One region of the Mesorhizobium sp. M0500 genome, then DNA from elsewhere that is predicted to be linked to it. Evidence: predicted binding sites of a transcription regulator. Region 1 holds the regulator's gene; the other holds the start of a gene.
What was found. Region 1 encodes PhoB, which activates phosphate uptake and scavenging genes when phosphate is short. Its sites were predicted from a motif close to TGTCATNNANCTGTCAT; they were not measured.
Positions count from the first base shown of each region.

Region 1 (4,067 bases):
CGATGGTGATCTCGGCGGTGCGCCGGGCCGGCCAGCCATCGCGTACTGAGATCGCAGCTACTACCGGCCTCAGTCATTCGACCATATCGGCGATCTCTTCCGACCTGATACGGGAAGGCATCCTCGCCGAGAGCAAGGCAAGTGAGCCCGTTTCGTTGAAACGCGGTCGTCCGCAGGTCGGCCTCGCCCTCAACCCGGAAGCGGCGGCGGTGCTGACCGTGGTGTTGTCGCTGAATTTCCTGTCGGCCGCCATTATCGACTATACGGGACAGGTGGTCGCCGAGGAACAGCGCCGGCTGGACACGCTGACCATGCCGCGCGACGAGCTGATCCGTGAATGCATGGCCATCGTCCGGCGCCGGCTGCAGGATCCAGACCTTGACGTCCGCAGTGTCGCCCGCATCGCCCTGGCGATTCAGGGCATTACCGACTCCCCTGCACGCGCCATGCTGTGGTCGCCGATCACGCCGCAGACCGACATCGCCTTTGCCGACATGCTGGAGGACGAATTCGGCATCCCGGCAACGGTGGAGAACGACTGCAACATGATGGCGGTGGCTTTGCGCTGGCGCAATCCGGATCGCTATCGCGACGACTTCATCGCCATCCTGCTTTCGCATGGCATCGGCATGGGGCTGGTGCTGAAGGGCGAACTGTTCACCGGGACGCATTCCTCGGGTGGCGAATTTGGCCACATGATCCATCGTCCGGGCGGCGCGCTCTGCCGTTGCGGGCGGCGCGGCTGCATCGAGGCCTATGCCGGCAACTACGCCATCTGGCGCAACGCCAGGCAGATGAGCGAAGAAAGCGAACCGATCGCCGACGTCAGCGACGCCGACATGCGAGCACTGGCGGCCCGGGCGCGCGAGAAAGATGGGCCGGAACGCGAGGCCTACCGCAAGGCCGGCGAAGCGCTGGGTTTCGGTCTCGGCTCGCTGTTCGCGCTGATCGATCCGGCACCGGTCGCGATGGTCGGCGCCAGTGCCGCCGCCTTCGATCTGATCGAGCCGGCCATGCGGAAGGCAATCGCCCAGACCGCCGGCGGCCAGCATTCAGGCTCGATCTCCTTCGATACAGAGCCGAACGAATTGCCGCTGATCCGCGAAGGCTGCGCGATGCGGGCGTTAAGCTTCGTCGACCAGGAGATTTTCGCGCCGGGCGCGCAAATGAGGCCCAGCGTCAGAAAGAACGTAGCCTGACCAGGCGGGTCAATCTTCCCTGATCGCATAGCCGGCACCGCGGATGGTGCGGATGACATCCGGCATCCGGCCGTTGTTGACGGCTTTGCGCAGCCGCCCGACATGCACGTCGACGGTGCGTTCGTCGATGTAGATTGTCTCGCCCCAGACATTATCGAGTAACTGGCTGCGCGAGAAGACACGGCCCGGATGCCGCATCATGAACTCGAGCAGCCGGAATTCGGTCGGCCCGAGCCTGATTTCGCTCTTCTTGCGATAGACCCTGTGCGATTCGCGATCGAGCACGATGTCGCCTACCTTCAGCACGCTGGACAGCACTTCCGGCTTGGCGCGCCGCAGCAGCGCCTTGACCCTGGCCATGAATTCCGGTGTCGAAAACGGTTTGACCAGATAGTCGTCGGCGCCGGTCGAAAGACCGCGCACCCGGTCGCTCTCCTCGCCGCGCGCGGTCAGCATGATGATCGGCAGCCGCTCGGTTTCGGGGCGCACCCGCAACCGACGACAGAGCTCGATGCCGGAAACCGCTGGTATCATCCAGTCGAGCACCAAAAGGTCGGGCACATTCTCCTGCAAACGGATCTCGGCTTCGTCGCCGCGTGTCACCACCTCGACCTGGTAGCCTTCGGATTCGAGATTGTAGCGGAGCAGCACACCCAACGGCTCCTCGTCCTCCACCACCATTATGCGTGGTGCGATCATCGGCTGGGCACCCCCATCATGTCACCGGTGCGGACATTGTCGTTTCGTCCTGCTTCGGACGATTGACCGGCAATTGCTCGCCGGTCAGCACATAATACGCATTTTCGGCGATGTTGGTGACATGGTCGCCGATCCGCTCCAGATTCTTGGCGCAGAACAGCAGGTGCGTGCAAGCGGTGATGTTGCGCGGATCTTCCATCATGTAGGTCAAGAGCTCGCGGAACACGGACGTGTATTTGACGTCGATGCGCTCGTCGGCGGCACGCAGCTTGGCCAACGCGGCCGCATCGCCTGCAGCATATTCCTCGATGACACCCTGCACCTGGATGAGAACCAGCTGCGCCATCGCGTCGATGGAATGCGACAGGTCCCGCGGCGTGGCGCTGAGGCCGACCGCACTCACGCGCTTGGCGATATTCTTGGCAAGATCGCCGATGCGTTCGAGGTCGCCCGCCATGCGGATCGCTCCGACCACATGGCGAAGATCGTGGGCCATCGGCTGGCGTTTGGCGATCAGGGTTATGGCGCGGTCGTCCAGTTCGCGTTGACGCGCATCCATGATGGCGTCGTCGGAAACGACGCGTTGCGCCAGCACGTTGTCGGAATTCAACAGGGCCTTGGTCGCCCCGCCGACCATCGAACCGGCGAGGTCGGCCATGTCGCGGATCAGCTTGCTGATCTGCTCGAGATCCTCGTCGAAAGAAGCGACTGTGTGTTCGCCCATGGTCCTGTCCTCATATGCATGATCGGAACGGCTCAGCCGAAGCGGCCAGTGATGTAGTCCTGCGTGCGCTTCTCGCGGGGCGACGTGAAGATCTTCTCGGTCCGGTCGAACTCGACCAGTTCACCCAGATACATGAAGGCGGTCTGGCGCGACACGCGCGCCGCCTGCTGCATGTTGTGGGTGACGATGACGATCGTGTAGTCGGCTTGCAATTCGTCGATCAGTTCCTCGATCTTGGCAGTCGACAGCGGGTCGAGGGCCGAAGCCGGTTCGTCGAGCAGAATGACTTCCGGCTTCACGGCCACGGTGCGGGCGATACAGAGCCGCTGCTGCTGGCCGCCAGATAGGCTCAAGCCGCTGGCGTTGAGCTTGTCCTTGACCTCGCTCCACAGCGCGGCGCGCTTCAACGCCTGTTCGACGCGGCCGTCCATCTCGGACTTGCCGAGGTTCTCGTAGAGCCTGACGCCGAAGGCGATGTTCTCGTAGATCGACATCGGGAACGGCGTCGGCTTCTGGAACACCATGCCGATCTTGGTCCTGAGGAGGTTGAGATCCTGCGACCGGTCGAGAATGTTCTTGCCGTCGAGCAGCACCTGGCCCTCGGCCGTCTGTTTTGGGTAGAGCTCATAGATGCGGTTGAACACACGCAGCAGCGTCGATTTCCCGCAGCCCGAAGGGCCGATGAAGGCCGTGACACTGCGCTCAGGCAGCGACAGGCTGATGTCCTTCAGCGCCTTGCTCTGGCCGTAGTAGAAGTTGAGATTCTTGACCTCGATCTTCGTCTTCTCGGCGACCGTTTCGGCCATCGTCATGTCTGGGGACAACATCTGTGTCATCTGTCCTCTCTGCGTCCGGTAAGGCTGCGGGCGAGGATGCTCAAGCCCAGAACCGTCAGGGTGATTATGAGTGCGCCGGTCCACGCCAGTTGCTGCCATTCCTCGTAAGGGCTGAGAGCGAACTGGAAGATGGTCACCGGCAGGCTGGCCATCGGCGCGTTGATATTGCTGCTCCAGAACTGGTTGTTGAGCGCGGTGAAGAGCAGCGGCGCCGTCTCGCCGGAAATGCGTGCTATCGCCAGCAATATGCCGGTGACGATGCCGGACAATGCGGCGCGGTAGGCGACCGAACGGATCACCACCCAGCGTGGCGCGCCGATCGCGGCACCGGCTTCACGCAACGCGTTCGGCACCAGGTTGAGCATGTCTTCAGTGGTGCGCACGACCACCGGAATGACCAGGATGGCAAGCGCAACGGCGCCGGCAATGGCCGAGAAATGTCCCATTGGCCGCACCATCAGCTCATAGACAAACAAGCCGATGATGATCGACGGCGCCGACAACAGGATGTCGTTGATGAAGCGGACGACGGTGGTGATGCGCGAAAAGCGTCCATACTCGGCCATGTAGGTTCCCGCCAGCACGCCGATCGGCGTGCCGACGACAACG
Region 1 is NZ_JAMYRB010000002.1:141,665-145,731, forward strand. Features, by position in the region: gene NKI70_RS04430 (ROK family protein) at 1-1,199, shown strand, start outside; gene phoB (phosphate regulon transcriptional regulator PhoB) at 1,209-1,898, opposite strand; gene phoU (phosphate signaling complex protein PhoU) at 1,915-2,622, opposite strand; gene pstB (phosphate ABC transporter ATP-binding protein PstB) at 2,655-3,458, opposite strand; gene pstA (phosphate ABC transporter permease PstA) at 3,455-4,067, opposite strand, start outside.

Region 2 (4,067 bases), on a different contig from region 1:
GACGCTGTAGAAGTCCGGCTTCACCGGAACATAGCCGGTGAAATCGCCGCCTTCGATGGCCTCGAAGCAAGGCTTGTCCTTGGCCGGCAGGCTGGTGAAGAAGTTGGCGAGCTTGGCGCTCATATCGCCGCCGAGTGCGGTGCGCACGACCAGCGGGCCGTTCGGGATCAAGCCGGAGCGCCAGACTTCGACGAAATCGTTGGGGTCCACGGCGCCCTTGGCGACTTCCTTGTGGAAGGTGCCGGAGGTGTAGCCGTTCTTGAAGTCGCCGATGCCAGAGGAATCGTCAACCGCAACATCGACCTTGCCGTCGCGAACGGCGAGGAGGTTGTTCTCGTGGCCACCATTGAACTGTGTCGAGGCGAAGAAGGTTTCGTTCGAAGCGCCGGTGTCTTTCGGGATCTGGGTCAGCGGGATCAGGTAGCCGGAGGTCGAATCCGGGTCGGCATAGCCGAGCTTCTTGCCCTTGGCCGACTTGATGTCGGTGATGCCGGACGACTTCAGCGCAAGGCCGATCGAATAATAGCCGGTCGCGCCGTCGGTCTGCTGGGTGGTGAGGATCGGGGTCACGGCGTTCGGATCCTTGAGGTAGACGCTGGCATAGCCCGACGCGCCAAGCTCTGCGAAATCGAGCGTGCCGCCGAGCAGGCCCTGGATAACGCCGTCATAGTCGGCGGCCGGGAACAGCGAGACCTTCTCGAAGCCGAATTCGGACTTCATGTGATCGGCGAGGCACTGAAAGTTGCGCAGCCGGTCCGCTTCGTTTTCACCGCCAAGGATGCCGATGCGGAATTCCTTGATATCCTGGGCGTGAGCGGCGCTTGCCGCGATGGCGAGCAATGAAACGGCGCCAAAAACCATCTTCCTGAACATTATCTCTCTCCTGTTGGTCCCGGCCTCGCGCCGGTAGCGTTCGAATTTTTTGACAGGTGCCTTTGACGCGGGCGGGCGATCAGGCCGTTCTCAATATCCCGGGAATGCGGGCTCGAGCGGTCCGGCGGATGCAGCGATTTTCTGTTTGATGGCGACACTGGTGGAGGTGATGGCCTCGGAGATTTCGCCGCCATTGCTGTCGGCGCCGTAGACCATGCGCACGGCCTCGCGGTTGAGGGCTTCGGGCGGGCCGTCGAAGACGACCTTGCCGGCGGCCATGCCGATGATGCGGTTGCAGTAGGTGCGGGCCGTATCCAGCGTATGCAGATTTGTGATGACGGTGATGCCCTCGCGCAAATTGATGTCCTGCAGCGAATCCATCACCACCTTGGCGTTGAGCGGATCGAGCGAGGCAATCGGCTCATCCGCCAGCAACACCTTCGGCTGCTGCATCATGGCGCGCGCAATCGCAACGCGCTGCTGCTGGCCGCCGGAAAGTGTGCCGGCCGGCTGCAGGGCGGTGCGGGCGATGTCGAGGCGCTCGAGGGCTGCAACCGCCTCGGCGCATTCACCGCGGGAGAACATGCCAAATAGGTTGGACAGCGTCGAGCGGTGGTTGAGCCGGCCGAGCAGCACATTGGTCAGCACATCGAGGCGCGGCACGAGATTGAACTGCTGGAAGATCATGGCGCAGTCGCGCTGCCATCGCCGGAGCGGCGAGCCGCGCAACCCGGAGACCTCGACGCCGTTGAACAGGATGGATCCCTGGCTGGGATCGATGAGGCGGTTAATCATGCGCAGCAGCGTCGATTTGCCGGCGCCGGAGCGGCCAATGATGCCGACCATCTGGCCTTGCGGAATCGCGATGTGAACATTGCTGACGGCGGTGTTCTTGCCGAACCGGCGGGTGACGCCGCGGATTTCGAGCGTAGCTGACATGGTGCAGGCTCCAGTCCAATCGCAATTGAAGGTCTGTTTACCCTGGCTAGCGCAGCCGCATGAACCTGCGGTGTCGGAACGATGTCAGTTTTGTTACTGCCCACAGCCTGGAGCGGGGCGGGATCAACTCGGCGCGAGAAGCTCGAATGGTGAATGGTGATAAGAACGGCTTCCCTGAGCCTCGAAACCTGTCCGCTGCCCCCATTCACATTCACCATTCACCATTTCACGACCCTCAGCCGCCATATTTCTCCAGAAACGCCTCCGCCGACAATTCCCGAAAATCGTCGAGCGCGGCGCGCAGCCTTGCGTGGTCCCAGTCCCACCAGGCGAGCGCCTGGTAGCGCTCCGCGGTGCGGCGGTCGAAGCGTTCGCGGATCGGCTTGGCCGGTACGCCGGCGACGATGGTGTAGGGCGCGACGTCCTTCGACACCACCGCACCGGCACCGACCGCCGCGCCATCGCCGACGGTGACGCCCGGCAGGATGGTCGAGCCGTGGCCGAGCCAGGTGTCGTGGCCGATGGTGACGCGTTTGGCGCGGCGCTTGGCGAAGAATTCGCTCTCGTGCTCGGCGTCGTCCCAATAATCCGAGGCGCGATAGGTGAAATGGTGCAGCGTCGGCCGCCAGGTCGGATGGTTGGTAGCGTTGATGCGCACGCTTGCGGCGATGTTGGCGAATTTGCCGATCGTTGCGCACCAGACGCCGCAGTCCTGCATCATGTAGGAATAGTCGCCGAGCGTGCTTTCGGAAACCCGGCAGCGCTCGGCGATCTCGGTCCAGCGGCCAAGCGTCGAGTTCTCGACTTCCGCCGTCTCGTGGATCAGCGGCGCCTCCGACAGTTTCCTGGTCATGCGGCGATTTTCCCGGCGGCGAAGGCGGTCACGTCGATGACGCGGTCGGCGACCGCCTCACGCACGTCGTGATCGTGGAAGATGCCGAGCAAAGCGACGCCCGCTGCCTTCTTGGCGACGATCAGGGAAATCACCACATCGCGGTTCCTGGCATCGAGCGAAGCGGTCGGCTCGTCGAGCAGCAGGATCGGGTGCTCGGTGATGAAGCCGCGCGCGATGTTGACGCGCTGCTGTTCACCGCCGGAGAACGTCGCCGGCGGCAGCGCCCAGAGCTTCTCCGGCAGGTTGAGCTGCGCCAGCAAGGCGCGTGCCTTGCCGTGCGCGACCTCGCGCTCCTCGCCGCGCTCGACCAGCGGTTCGGCCACGACGTCGAGCGCAGAGACACGCGGTACGGTGCGCAGGAACTGGCTGACATAGCCGATGGTAAGCCGGCGCACGGCAAGCACGGTGCGCGGGCTGGCCGAGGCGAGATCGATGAGCCCGCCCTCGTGCTGGACGATGATCTGGCCTTCATCGGCGGCATAATTTCCGTAGAGCATTTTCAGGATCGAGCTCTTGCCGGCGCCGGACGGGCCGCCGAGCACGGCGCATTCGCCGGCCCTGATCGCGAACGAGACACCGGCGACCACCGGCAGTTTGATGCCGTCGCGCAGATGCATGGTGAAGCTCTTCGCGACATCGGAGACAACGAGCGGGGTTGCCATCAGAGCGTTCTCCAATCGTCATTCGTCTGCGGGCCAACACCCCCCTCTGGCTTGCCCTCTTTGCCAAAACTTGCCATCTCCCCCTCAAGGGGGGAGATTGGCAGTCGCATTCGGTTTCGCCATTCTCCTGTGTCGCAGAACGGGCGGGCCATAAAAGCTGCTGATCTCCCCCCTTGAGGGGGAGATGGCCGGCAGGCCAGAGGGGGGGTACGCCGGAGCAATCATCGTCACACCTGCAGAATCGAGGAGACAAGCAACTGGGTATAAGGCGCGCGCGGATCGTCGAGGACGCGGTCGGTGAGGCCGCTTTCGACGACGCGGCCGTCCTTCATCACCATCATGCGCTGCGACAACAGCCGCGCCACGGCGAGATCGTGGGTGACGACGATGGCGGCCAGGCCGAGATCGGTGACCAGGCCGCGCAACAGATCGAGCAGGCGCGCCTGCACCGAGACGTCGAGGCCGCCGGTCGGCTCGTCCATGAACACCAGCCGCGGCCCGGTGACGAGGTTGCGGGCGATCTGCAGGCGCTGGCGCATGCCTCCGGAAAAGGCGCGCGGCTCGTCGTCGATGCGGTCTTCGTCGATCTCGACACGAGACAACCAGTCGAGCGCCGTTGCGCGGATCCTGCCATAGTGACGGTCGCCGACCGCCATCAGCCGCTCGCCGACATTGGCGCCGGCCGACACCGTCATGCG
Region 2 is NZ_JAMYRB010000025.1:41,069-45,135, forward strand. Features, by position in the region: gene phnD (phosphonate ABC transporter substrate-binding protein) at 1-873, opposite strand, end outside; gene phnC (phosphonate ABC transporter ATP-binding protein) at 964-1,812, opposite strand; gene NKI70_RS28065 (DapH/DapD/GlmU-related protein) at 2,048-2,665, opposite strand; gene phnL (phosphonate C-P lyase system protein PhnL) at 2,662-3,369, opposite strand; gene phnK (phosphonate C-P lyase system protein PhnK) at 3,597-4,067, opposite strand, start outside.
Region 2: phnC (phosphonate ABC transporter ATP-binding protein) is a predicted target of PhoB. The motif match lies at 1,894-1,910, and genes of this name have one in related genera.